3 regions of the Pseudomonas sp. IT-P12 genome follow, and region 3 is predicted to be linked to each of the others. Evidence: predicted binding sites of a transcription regulator. Region 3 holds the regulator's gene; each other region holds the start of a gene.
What was found. The regulator FliA, encoded in region 3, starts transcription of late flagellar genes. The targets are predictions, from matches to a motif close to CTAAAGTTTNNNNNNNNNNNGCCGNTAA.
Positions count from the first base shown of each region.

Region 1: a site for FliA is predicted at 1,521-1,548, ahead of ACM6IM_RS18445 (methyl-accepting chemotaxis protein). Genes of this name have one in related genera too.
Region 2: a site for FliA is predicted at 2,053-2,080, ahead of ACM6IM_RS00010 (methyl-accepting chemotaxis protein). Genes of this name have one in related genera too.

Region 1 covers NZ_CATKPY010000023.1:38,232-42,468, reverse strand. The annotation lists gene ACM6IM_RS18445 (methyl-accepting chemotaxis protein) at 1-1,469, opposite strand, end outside; gene ACM6IM_RS18440 (hypothetical protein) at 1,873-2,136, opposite strand; gene ACM6IM_RS18435 (hypothetical protein) at 2,157-2,759, opposite strand; gene ACM6IM_RS18430 (RNA polymerase sigma factor) at 2,756-3,316, opposite strand; gene ACM6IM_RS18425 (vWA domain-containing protein) at 3,318-4,237, opposite strand, start outside.
Region 2 covers NZ_CATKPY010000001.1:231-4,467, reverse strand. The annotation lists gene clpB (ATP-dependent chaperone ClpB) at 1-1,281, shown strand, start outside; tRNA gene ACM6IM_RS00030 (tRNA-Asn) at 1,579-1,654, shown strand; tRNA gene ACM6IM_RS00025 (tRNA-Pro) at 1,664-1,740, shown strand; tRNA gene ACM6IM_RS00020 (tRNA-Lys) at 1,746-1,821, shown strand; tRNA gene ACM6IM_RS00015 (tRNA-Pro) at 1,915-1,991, shown strand; gene ACM6IM_RS00010 (methyl-accepting chemotaxis protein) at 2,149-3,774, shown strand; gene ACM6IM_RS00005 (EF-hand domain-containing protein) at 3,837-4,235, opposite strand.
Region 3 covers NZ_CATKPY010000021.1:875,852-880,088, reverse strand. The annotation lists gene flhF (flagellar biosynthesis protein FlhF) at 1-223, shown strand, start outside; gene fleN (flagellar synthesis regulator FleN) at 337-1,167, shown strand; gene fliA (RNA polymerase sigma factor FliA) at 1,164-1,904, shown strand; gene ACM6IM_RS13045 (chemotaxis response regulator CheY) at 2,072-2,443, shown strand; gene ACM6IM_RS13040 (protein phosphatase CheZ) at 2,466-3,254, shown strand; gene ACM6IM_RS13035 (chemotaxis protein CheA) at 3,308-4,237, shown strand, end outside.

The sequences.
Region 1 (4,237 bases), on a different contig from region 3:
GTCAGCGCACGATCCATCGTATCGCTGACCCGGCCCATCTGCTGCACCAACCCATCGATGACACCCAGGGTGCTGTCGGAGGTCACGGCCAGGGTGCGCGACTGTTCGGCGGTACTGCCCATGCGTTCGGCGATCTGGCGAATACCGCTGGTGACGCTGTTGATTACCTGGTTGGCATCGCCCAGCACTCCCTGGGTTTGTGCGGCCAGCTTGCGCACTTCGTCAGCGACCACCGCAAAACCGCGCCCGGCTTCACCGGCACGCGCGGCTTCGATGGCGGCGTTGAGGGCCAGCAGGTTGGTCTGGTCGGAAATCCCGGCAACCATCTGCAACACCTGGCCAATCTGTTCGGCCTCGCGGCTCAGGTGTTGCAGGTCGCCCGCCAGCTCGATACTGGCCGAGGTGCTCTGGTGCACGTCGCCGATCAGCCGCTGCAACTCCTGATGGGTTCGGCTCAACTCGCCGACCGCGGATTGCAGGTCGCCGCGCACGGTGTCGGCCAGGCTCGAGGAATCCTCGGCCGCCTGACGAATCGATTGGCCGTGCTGGTTGATATCGGCCAACTGCCCGCCCGCCTGCTGGATGCGCTGGGTAATCTCGTCGGAGAGCTGCAGGAATATTTCCGCCAGCCGCTGATTGCTGTCGGCCATGCCGGAAGCGCTGCCCAGGGTCTGGCGCAGGTCCTGAAGTAAGCTCGACAGGTGCGTGCCCATCTGCCCCATTTCATCGCCATTGAGGACGGTGACGGTCGTGGACAAATCCCGCCGCTCGGCGATGTGGTTCAACTGGCCGGTGAGGTGATGAATCCCACGCACCAGCATGCGCGCGGCCAGCCAGGACAGCAGCAGCCCGACCATGAAGGTCGCAGCGCCGATCAACAACAAGCGGTGGAGACTGGCCTGGATGGCCTGTGCAAGGGCGTCGAGCGTGACGTCGACACCGACGACAAAGGGCTGCCCGGTGGCGCTGCGCAGCGGCAGGAAAATGGAGCGGAAACTGCCAAAGCTGTCGGTGTACTCATCGAATTGCACCTGACCGCTTCGGGCCGCCTCGACCACTGCGGGGCTGGCGTCGACATAGTGCTCCAGGTGTTTGGAGTAGGTGCCACTGGCGATGTCCTTGGCACTGGCACTGTCGGCCAGGTAGAACACTTGCCCCTGGCCATCGACCATCAGGCCGTAGGCGTACTTGAGATCGACCTGCGCCGCGTATTCGCCAAGGTTCTGTACCTGCGCCTCGTACTCTCCCGCTTTCAGGCCGCTGACCTGGCGCGTGCGTTCAAGATAGTCCTCACCGAGCAGGCGCGGCACCGCGTAGGCGACGGTCCGCAGGCGGTTATCGATCTGCTGACGAATATCTTCGGATTTGGAGTACTGGGCGTAACTGATGAAGGACGCAATACTGATCAAGTTGACAACCGTCAGTGCCAACAACAGTTTGGTTTGCAGGCGCAGATTACGCAGGAACATGGCGGAGAATCCAATGCATGCCCGGCAATCCAAGCTGGGCGAGTATCATTTTTATCGGACCCAACATCGAAAACATTAATGGCAGTTCGCCTGCACTTACACTTTCGATAAAGGGCGTTCGATATTCCAACCTCTCCAAGTTCTGCGAGATACAACCCGGTGTAAAAAGGAATTTGACAGTTTCGCCAGCGCCCCAAGCTCCGGAATCCTGGGGCACCGGGCGAATCCGCGCCTGATCTACAGATGAGCTTATCGCTGGCCGCTCCATTGACCGGCATTGTTACAACGACGACCCTGGATAAAACCCGGCTGCCAATAACTGCCACAGGACGAAATGTTAATTATATTGTTCGGTTAACCGGAAAAACTTCCATCGTTATAAAACCGCCGAAGTGGTTTCTTTTCATTCGGTGGTCCAGTCAAACTCGTCGTAATCATCCTCGTCGTCCTGGAAATCCTCTTCCTCAACGACGTGGTCGTCGAGGGCTTCTTCGGCCTGCTTCGCCAGCAGAAACTCCTTACGACTCTCGGTAATGGCTCGTCGCAGTTCCTCGCCCTTGTCCGGGCAATTGAGCATTTGCGCGATGCGATCGATTTTTTTTGCCACGGCATCCTCCAACGCATCGGCTATGCGTCGATAGTGCGCGTTTTCGGGCGCTGATGCCAAATGGCTGGCCGCTGCGCATTTCAGTTTTTCTGCAATTGCTTGAGCCGGGCGCTGAGGTTTTCCTTGGGAAAACGTTTGTGCAGTGCGGCCAGCAGGTCATCCGCCGCCTGTGTCTGGCCGGCATTCTGCAGGCGCAGCACTTCACGCAATTGCTCATCCAGGGTTTTCACCGGGACGGCGGCGCGCTTGCTGACTGTTGCTTCATCGGCCCTTTCGGCGCTGATCGACTCGCTCGGCGCAGGGGCGGCGAAATCGGCCATCGGTGCAGCCGGGGCCGGCGTGGACAATGAGCGCGCGACTGACGCTGGCGCCTGCATGGACTCCTTTTTGGTGATCGGTGCGGACGCTTTGGGGGCGAAGTCGCCAGCGGATTCCCGTTCCGGCGCGGGTTGCACCAGCGCCAGCATCAGGGCGACGCCGACCAGGCTGGCGAAAGCGACCTGCCATCGGGGTTTCTGGCAAGCCCGGACCCAGCGTTGCCACAGGTTCGGTTTTGGCGCGGGGACTTCACGTTGCGCGGCCGCGAGGATGAACGCATCCAGATGGGCCGGCGGTTCGCCTGGCGCCTGTTCACGGTAATGCTCAAGCACTTGCTCTTCGGGTGCAGGACGGGCGTCAGTCATGTCAGTACCTCCTCGGCCAGCAGCCGACGCAGTTTTTGCTGGGCGTAACGCAAGCGGCTCTTGACCGTTTCCAGCGGTGTTTCGGTGAGGGTGGCGATCTGCGGCAGGTCGAGTTCGCCGTGGGCACGCAGCAGGAACACTTCGCGCTGGTCGGCGGGCAAGGTGTGCAAAGCGGTTGCGAGGCGCTGGTGGTCGCGGCTCAGGTTCAGCAACTGTTCGGGGTTGGCCGCTTCGTCGCCCACGGCGTGGAGCTGTTCGTCATAGCTGTCGTGCAAAGGGTTGTGGATTCCGTGTTTGCGCCACTGATCGATCAGACGATTGCGGGCGATCTGGTAGAGCCAGGTCCGAAAATTCGCCCGACCTTGTGGCTGGCTGGTGCTGCGGATCAGGCTCAGCCAGGTGTCCTGGTAAACCTCTTCGACCAGTTCGGTTTTGCCGCTGAGGCCAAGCAGAAACCGATAGAGGCCTTGCCGGTGGCGAGCGTACAAAATCTCGAACGCCGGCCCGTCGCCGGCACGATACCGGGCCAGCAGGGCTTCGTCGCTCAGCGCCGACATGTCAGTTGTCACCGCTTGCAACCGGATCACTGTTGGACGCGGTCGTGGTGGTGCGCAGACTTTGCGCCAACTCCACCAACTGCACGAACTCGGCGCGCAAACCGAATCGATCCTCACCCCGGGCACCGCGCGCCAGGGCCTCGGTGTCCTTCAAGCTGAACCCGCCGGTGTAACGCCCGTCCTTGAGTTGCTGGGAAAACGCCGCCACCGCCGCCGCGAATCGCAGGTCGTCGCTGACCTTGCCAGATACAGCGCCTGCAATCGGCCGCTCGATCAAGCGACTGTCGCCACCCTCCGGCAACTGATAACGCACCCGCAGCATCGCCATTTCCCCCTGACGGTCGGACATCACGACGTCTGGCTTGCCGTAGCGCAACGGCTCCAGCCAACCCTGCTCGCCCCTGGGCACAATTTCGTACAACGCCGTCACCGTATGCCCTGCGCCGATTTCACCGGCATCGACTTTGTCATTGGTAAAGTCCTCACGTTTCAGGGTGCGGTTTTCATAACCCAGCAAGCGGTATTCGCTGACCTGCGCCGGATTGAACTCCACTTGCAGCTTGACGTTTTTCGCCACCACCGTGAGGGTCGAGCCGAGTTGATCCACCAGCACCTTGCGCGCCTCACGCAAGTTGTCGATGTAGGCGTAGTTGCCATCGCCGGCATCGGCCAGTTGTTCCATCAGCTGTTCATTGTAGTTATCCACACCGAAACCCAGGGTGGTCAGGGAAACGCCGGTCTTGCGCTTATCCACCGCCATTTGCCTGAGGCTGTCGAAGTCGCTGACGCCGACGTTGAAGTCCCCGTCGGTGGCCAGCAGCACACGGTTGATGCCCTTGGGAATATAAGCCTGTTGCGCCTGTTGATAAGCCAGCTCGATGCCCGAGGCCCCGGCGGTGGAACCACCCGCCGTCAATTGAT
Region 2 (4,237 bases), on a different contig from region 3:
CTGAAGAAAGAAAGCGACGAAGCGGCGATCAAGCGCCTGGAAAAACTCCAGGAAGAAATCGCTCGCCACGAGCGCGAGTATTCGGACCTCGAAGAAATCTGGAACTCGGAGAAAGCCGAAGTCCAGGGTTCTGCACAGATCCAGCAGAAAATCGAACAGTCCCGCCAGGAACTGGAGGCGGCCCGTCGTAAAGGTGACCTGAACCGCATGGCCGAGCTGCAATACGGGGTGATCCCGGACCTGGAGCGCAGCCTGCAGATGGTCGACCAGCATGGCCAGAGTGAAAACCAGCTGCTGCGCAGCAAGGTGACCGAAGAAGAGATCGCTGAAGTCGTGTCGAAATGGACCGGCATTCCAGTGTCGAAAATGCTCGAGGGCGAGCGCGACAAGCTGATGAAAATGGAAAGCCTGTTGCACCAGCGCGTCATTGGCCAGGAAGAAGCGGTGGTCGCGGTTTCCAACGCGGTGCGGCGTTCGCGGGCCGGATTGGCCGACCCGAATCGGCCCAGCGGTTCGTTCATGTTCCTCGGCCCGACCGGTGTCGGTAAAACCGAGTTGTGCAAGGCGCTGGCCGAGTTCCTCTTCGACACCGAAGAAGCGATGGTGCGCATCGACATGTCCGAGTTCATGGAGAAACATTCCGTGGCTCGCTTGATCGGTGCGCCACCGGGCTACGTCGGTTATGAAGAGGGCGGTTACCTGACCGAGGCGGTGCGTCGCAAACCTTATTCGGTGATCCTGCTGGACGAGGTCGAGAAGGCCCACCCGGATGTGTTCAACATCCTGCTGCAAGTGCTGGAAGACGGTCGCCTGACCGACAGTCATGGCCGCACGGTGGACTTCAAGAACACCGTGATCGTCATGACCTCCAACCTGGGCTCGACGCAGATCCAGGAACTGGTCGGTGATCGTGAAGCGCAGCGCGCGGCAGTGATGGATGCGATTTCCACGCATTTCCGGCCTGAGTTCATCAACCGGGTCGACGAAGTGGTGATCTTCGAGCCATTGGCACGGGATCAGATCGCGGGCATCACCGAGATCCAGCTGGGTCGTCTGCGCAGTCGCCTGGCCGAGCGCGAGCTGAAACTCGAACTCAGCCCGGAGGCCATGGACAAGCTGATCGCGGTGGGTTACGACCCGGTGTACGGCGCACGGCCGCTCAAACGAGCGATCCAGCGCTGGATCGAAAACCCGCTGGCGCAGTTGATCCTGTCGGGCCGTTTCATGCCTGGCGACATCGCCAAGGGCGTGGTGGAGAACGACGAGATCGTCTTTGCCTGATCCCGACGGGCGGTAGAAACGAAGAGGCCTCGCATTGCGAGGCCTTTTTTTCGTCAGGTTGTTGAACTCAAAGGAAAAGGCTTGTAAAGTGCGCCCCGCAGTCAGTCACCCGGAAGGGTTTCCGCTCACTGGGCAGAAATCTGAAATAAGTTGCAAATCATTAACTTGAAAGCGATTTAGGGGTTGACAGAGGTGCTTAAGATTGTAGAATAGCGCGCCTCAGACACACGAACGCAGCGATGCGAACGGGTTGAAGAGGTGAAGCAAGCTTCACTGTTGTAACTTGAAATATGCAGTTCCGTGATAGCTCAGTCGGTAGAGCAAATGACTGTTAATCATTGGGTCCCAGGTTCGAGTCCTGGTCACGGAGCCAATTTCAAATCGGGGTATAGCGCAGTCCGGTAGCGCGCCTGCTTTGGGAGCAGGATGTCAGGAGTTCGAATCCCCTTACCCCGACCATATTTGGGTCGTTAGCTCAGTTGGTAGAGCAGTTGGCTTTTAACCAATTGGTCGTAGGTTCGAATCCCACACGACCCACCATTTTTGAAACCAGTGATGCTGGAATCAAATCTTAAGATCAGAGGCCAAAAGCGCTGATCGAAGAAGGCGCCTTCAAAGGTGCCTTTTTTTTACCGGGGTATAGCGCAGTCCGGTAGCGCGCCTGCTTTGGGAGCAGGATGTCAGGAGTTCGAATCCCCTTACCCCGACCATATTGAAAATCCTCGTATCGAAAGATACGGGGATTTTTTTTTGCCTGCGACAAAGTCACCACTTAAGTCGTCATACAACCCGCCGATAACCCGTGAAAGGGGGACTGCCAGACACCACCCCCAATTCTGGTCACTACAAGAAAAAAAGGCGCTCGTCATGTTGCTTCGTCAGTTGAATATTGCTCCCCGGGCAGCCTTGGGGTTTGCCTTGATCGCCGTGCTGGTGGCATTGCTCGGGGTGTTTGCCCTGGCGCAGATGTCGAGCATTCGCGAGAGCGAGGTCGCCGTGGAAAAACAATGGCTGCCGAGCATTCGCGGGGGCGACGAGATCCGTGAACTGATGCTGCGCATCCGCACCATTTCCCTGCGCATGGCGCTGGACCAGGACCCCAAAAACATTCCCGTCTACCGTGGCCAGATGGACACCCGTGACAAGGAGCTGGGCGAGAAAATCGCGGCCTATGACCATCTGGTCGACACCGCCGAAGGCCGCGCCTTGTATGACCAGTTCAAAACCACCTTCACCGCGTATCGCGCCGGCATCGCCCAGTCGTTCACCTTGGCCGAGCAGGGCCGTCGCGACGAATTGACCAAGTTGCTGCTGGTCGACATGAAAACGGTGGTCGATGGCTCCGGCAAGCAGCTCAATGACCTGGCGGAGCTGTTCGCCAAGCAGGTCGTGGTTGAAAGCGAGAAATCCGCTGCACACTATGAAACCTCGCGGACCATTGTCAGCCTGTTCATCGCGCTCGCAGCGCTGGCGACCGTGGCATTGGCCATGTTGCTGACCCGCAGCATTGTCCGTCCGCTGAGCGAAGCCGTAAGCGCCGCTGAAAGCGTGGCCCAGGGCGACCTGACCCGGCCTATCGCCACCCATGGCAGCGATGAGGTCAGTCGCTTGCTCAAGGCGCTGGCGACCATGCAGCAAAACCTGCGTGAAACCTTGCAAGCCATCAGCGGTTCGGCCACGCAACTGGCCGCCGCAGCGGATGAGCTGAACGCCGTCACCCTCGACAGCACTCAGGGGCTGCAGCAACAGAACAACGAGATCGAGCAGGCGGCCACGGCGGTCAACGAGATGACCACCGCCGTGGAAGAGGTCGCCCGCAACGCGGTGTCGACGTCCGATGCCACCCGTCAGTCCAGCGAGTCGGCACACCTGGGGCAGGAGCGGGTGAGCGAAACCGCCAACGCCATCAGCGCCCTGGCCAGTGAAGTGCAGCACACCGGTGAGTTGGTGCAATCGCTGGCCAATCAGTCCCAGGACATTGGCAAGGTGCTGGAAGTGATTAGGGCCATCGCGGAGCAGACCAACCTGCTGGCGCTCAATGCGGCCATCGAAGCGGCCCGTGCCGGCGAAAGTGGTCGCGGTTTTGCGGTGGTGGCCGATGAAGTGCGCGCCCTGGCGCATCGCACCCAGCAATCGACCCTGGAAATCGAGCAGATGGTCCAGGGCATGCGCAGCGGTTCGAGCCTGGCGCTGGACTCCATGAACGCCAGCGCTACCCGTGCCGCCAGCACGCTGCAACTGGCCGAGCGGGCAGGTGAGGCGTTGGTGGCGATCACCTCGTCAGTGCATGAGATTCACGAGCGCAACCTGGTGATTGCCAGTGCCGCCGAGGAGCAGGCGCAAGTGGCTCGGGAAGTGGATCGCAACCTGGTGAATATCCGCGACCTGTCGGTGCGCTCCGCCACCGGCGCCGACCAGACCAGCACCTCCAGCCATGAGCTGTCGAAGCTGGCCAATACCCTGCAGGGCATGGTCCAGCGCTTCCGGGTGTAAAGTCGACTGACGTAAAAAAGCCGCGCTTTCCCATCGGAAAGCGCGGCTTTTGCTTTTGAGGCTCAGGCGCCGTCGCGGTCTTTCAGGTGCTCGAACAGGCCTTTGGGCATTTTCTTGCCGTTGGCTTCGAAGTTGGCTTTGACGTTGTCGTAAGCCTCCTGCTCGTCGATGAAACCGTCATGGTTGGTGTCGATCTTGTCGAAGTCGGAGTTGGGCGCGACTTTCTTGAATTCGGCGCGGGACACTTTGCCGTCACCGTCGGTGTCGGTTTTTGCCATCGACGCATCGCCGCACTTGCCTTCGCCACATTTGCCTTCAGGGGTTTTCACCACCTGGTCGGCCGAGGCCAAGAGGTAACCCTGGGTCAGCGGCTGCGAAGCGAACGCCGAGCCGGTCAACATCATGCCGCCAGCCAGCACAGCGCCGAGCAGACCGATAGTGTTCTTGGTGGTACGAGACATTT
Region 3 (4,237 bases):
AACGGCAAGTCTGGGCGAGGTGTTGAGCCTGGCAATCAGTCATGAGTTGCCGGTGGCTTACCTGACCGATGGCCCGCGGATTCCGGATGACCTGCATCTGCCGCGTCGTCATCAACTGGTCAGTCGCGCCGTCAGCGTGCAAATGCAGGAAGAACCCAGCGAAGAAGCCATGGCTGACATGTTCGCTGATATCTACCACAGCCCGACCAAGCAGGTCGGCTGAGGTAATGAACATTTTTTGTACCTACATCGATGGTCTGCCAGGCATTGTTCCGTTTACGAACGCGCAGCCAGTAATGTGGCCTCCGTCTATGCAAGACAAGGTAAAGAAATAACATGGGCAGCATGCATCCCGTACAGGTGATCGCGGTGACCGGCGGCAAAGGTGGCGTCGGGAAGACTAACGTGTCAGTGAACTTGTCCCTGGCCCTGGCTGAGCTTGGCCGGCGCGTCATGCTGCTGGACGCCGACCTGGGGCTGGCAAACGTCGACGTTCTGCTGGGCCTGACACCCAAACGCACGCTGGCCGACGTGATCGAAGGCCGCTGTGAGCTGCGTGACGTATTGTTGCAGGGGCCCGGTGGCATCCGCATCGTCCCGGCAGCGTCCGGCACCCAGAGCATGGTGCACCTGAGCCCGGCCCAGCATGCCGGCCTGATCCAGGCGTTCAGCGATATCGGTGACAACCTCGACGTGCTGGTGATCGACACCGCTGCGGGTATTGGTGACTCGGTAGTCAGCTTCGTTCGCGCCGCGCAGGAAGTGCTGCTGGTGGTCTGTGACGAGCCGACCTCCATCACCGATGCCTACGCGCTGATCAAACTGTTGAACCGCGACTACGGCATGAACCGCTTCCGCGTCCTGGCCAACATGGCCCAGAGCCCGCAGGAAGGGCGCAACCTGTTCGCCAAGTTGACGAAGGTCACGGATCGCTTCCTGGACGTCGCCTTACAATACGTCGGCGCGGTGCCCTACGACGAAAGCGTGCGCAAGGCCGTCCAGAAGCAGCGCGCCGTCTACGAAGCCTTCCCGCGTTCCAAGTGCTCCCTGGCCTTCAAGGCCATCGCACAAAAGGTCGATACCTGGCCGCTGCCCGCCAATCCGCGTGGGCACCTGGAGTTTTTCGTCGAGCGCCTCGTGCAACAAACGGCAGGACCCGTGCTATGACAGCCAGCGGTTACAACCTCTACAAGAAGTCGGCGCGTGACGCGCAGTACGAGCTGATCGAGCGTTACGCGCCACTGGTCAAACGCATTGCCTACCACTTGCTGGCGCGTCTGCCGGCCAGTGTCCAGGTCGAAGACCTGATCCAGGCCGGCATGATCGGCCTGCTGGAAGTATCGACCAAATACGACGCCAGCAAAGGCGCCAGTTTCGAGACGTACGCGGGCATTCGAATCCGCGGCGCCATGCTTGATGAAGTGCGCAAGGGGGACTGGGCGCCACGTTCGGTCCACCGCAATACCCGCATGGTCAGCGACGCGATTCGCTCGATTGAAGCTAAAACCGGCCGTGACGCTAAAGATCACGAGGTTGCGGCCGAACTCCAATTGAGTCTCGACGATTATTACGGGATTTTGAACGACACCCTGGGCAGCCGGTTATTCAGTTTCGACGATCTGTTGCAGGACGGCGAACACGAAGGGCTGCACGAGGATGGCGCGAGTGCTCATCTCGAGCCGTCACGCGACCTGGAAGATGAACGCTTCCAGGCGGCGTTGGCGGACGCGATTGCCAATTTGCCGGAGCGCGAGCGACTGGTGTTGGCGCTGTACTACGACGAAGAGTTGAATCTCAAGGAAATCGGTGAAGTCCTGGGGGTCAGTGAATCTCGGGTCAGCCAGTTACACAGCCAGTGCGCGGCCCGTTTGCGGGGGCGTTTGGGGGAGTGGCGAGCGCGCTGAAGGCAGTGTGGGGACACTGCGAACGTGGCTGGTGTGGTGTTGAACCACGCCGGTCTCGATCTGTTGTGCTCCAGACAGTCATTGAGTGCTCTGCCGAATTGATTGAAATGGCGCGTCCAGGTGCTGGGCGCGTTTAAGACTGCTTGGAGGTCGAATTGGACAAGAACATGAAAATCCTCATCGTTGATGACTTCTCAACGATGCGGCGGATCATCAAGAACCTGTTGCGTGACCTTGGGTTCACCAACACGGTCGAGGCTGACGATGGCACCACCGCCATTCCGGTTCTCAACAGCGGAAGCATCGACTTTCTGGTCACCGACTGGAACATGCCCGGCATGACCGGTATCGATCTGCTGCGCCACGTGCGCGCCGACGAAAAGCTCAAGCACCTGCCGGTACTGATGGTGACGGCTGAAGCCAAGCGCGAGCAGATCATCGAAGCGGCCCAGGCCGGTGTAAACGGTTATGTGGTCAAACCCTTCACGGCCCAGGCGTTGAAAGAAAAAATCGAGAAGATTTTCGAACGCATCGGTTGAGTCACGGCGCCACGGGGGAGCTATGGACCACAAAGAATCTTCACAGGGCGACTTTGAGTCGACCCTGAAAAAACATGCGGTCGAACTGGTCGAAAGCCTTGAAAAAGGCAAGTTCGGCGACGCGGTGCAACTGATCCATGAGCTCAATCAGACCCGTGACCGCGGCCTGTATCAGGAAGTGGGCAAGCTCACCCGCGAGTTGCATAGCGCGATCGTCAATTTCCAGATCGATCCGAACATGCCGCAAGCCGAGGAAGTGTCCCAGATCACGGATGCCACCGAACGCCTGGGGTATGTTGTCAAGCTGACAGAGGCCGCTGCCAATCGCACCATGGACCTGGTCGAGAGCTCAACGCCCCTGGTCAACAGCCTGGGCGATGAAGCCCAGGCGCTGAGCACCGACTGGGGGCGCTTCATGCGTCGCGAGGTCGGGGCCGAGGAGTTCCGCGAGCTGGCACGGCGTGTCGACGGTTTTCTGGCACGCAGCAGCACGGACAATCGGGCGGTGTCGAGCAACCTCAACGACATCCTGCTCGCGCAGGATTACCAGGACCTCACCGGCCAGGTGATCAAGCGTGTCACGCAATTGGTCACTGAAGTTGAAGCCAACCTGCTCAAGCTCGTGCTCATGGCCAGTCAGGTGGACCGCTTTGCGGGCATCGAACATGACCGTGAAGCAATGCTTGCAGAAAAAGATCCACAAAAACATCTCTCTCAGGGTGAAGGTCCACAGATTCATGCCGATAAAAGAGAAGACGTTGTGTCCGGTCAGGACGACGTGGACGATTTGCTATCCAGCCTGGGCTTTTAACATTCAGGCATTTTAGGTTTTTGGGTTTTTAGACCTGTAGGAGCACACCCTTAATGAGCTTCGGCGCCGATGAAGAGATCCTTCAGGATTTCCTGGTTGAGGCCGGCGAGATTCTAGAGCAACTGTCCGAACAGCTGGTCGAGCTGGAAAGCCGACCTGATGATGCGGACTTGCTCAATGCAATTTTTCGCGGTTTTCACACTGTAAAAGGGGGCGCCGGCTTCCTTCAGCTCAATGAGCTGGTGGAGTGCTGTCACATCGCCGAGAACGTGTTCGACATCCTGCGCAAGGGTGAGCGCCGCGTCGACTCGGAATTGATGGACGTGGTTCTCGAAGCGCTGGACTCGGTGAACAGCATGTTCGGCGAAGTCCGCGATCGCAGCCCGATCACGGCTGCCACACCTGAATTGCTCGCCGCCCTGGCGCGTCTGGCCGAGCCGCAATCGGCCGATCAGGCCGCGCCGGTGGCCGACGTGGTGGAAGCGCCACAGGCAGCGGCCGCCGAAGCCGAGTCGGGCGATATTACCGATAACGAATTCGAACAACTGCTGGACTCGCTGAACGCCGTCAAGGCCGAGGCCGAGGCACCGGCAGCTGCTCCGGTCGCAGCGTCCGACGCGGCCAGTGATGAAATCACCGATGCCGAGTTCGAGTCGCTGCTCGACCAGCTCCACGGCAAGGGCCAGTTCGCCGCCGACGCGGTGGGCGCAGCGCCAGCCGCTCCGGCCGCCGCCGCGCCGAAAGAGCCGGGCGACAGCTCCGACATTACCGACGACGAATTCGAGGCATTGCTCGATCAGTTGCACGGCAAGGGCAACTTTGCGGTCGACGCACTGGAGTCGGCCATCGCGTCGGTCCCGGCCTCGGCTGCGCCAAGTGCCGCCGCGGCGGGCAGCGACCTGATCACCGATCACGAGTTCGAATCGCTGCTCGACGATTTGCACGGCAAGGGCAAGTTCACCGATGTCGCCAGCGGTGCCGCC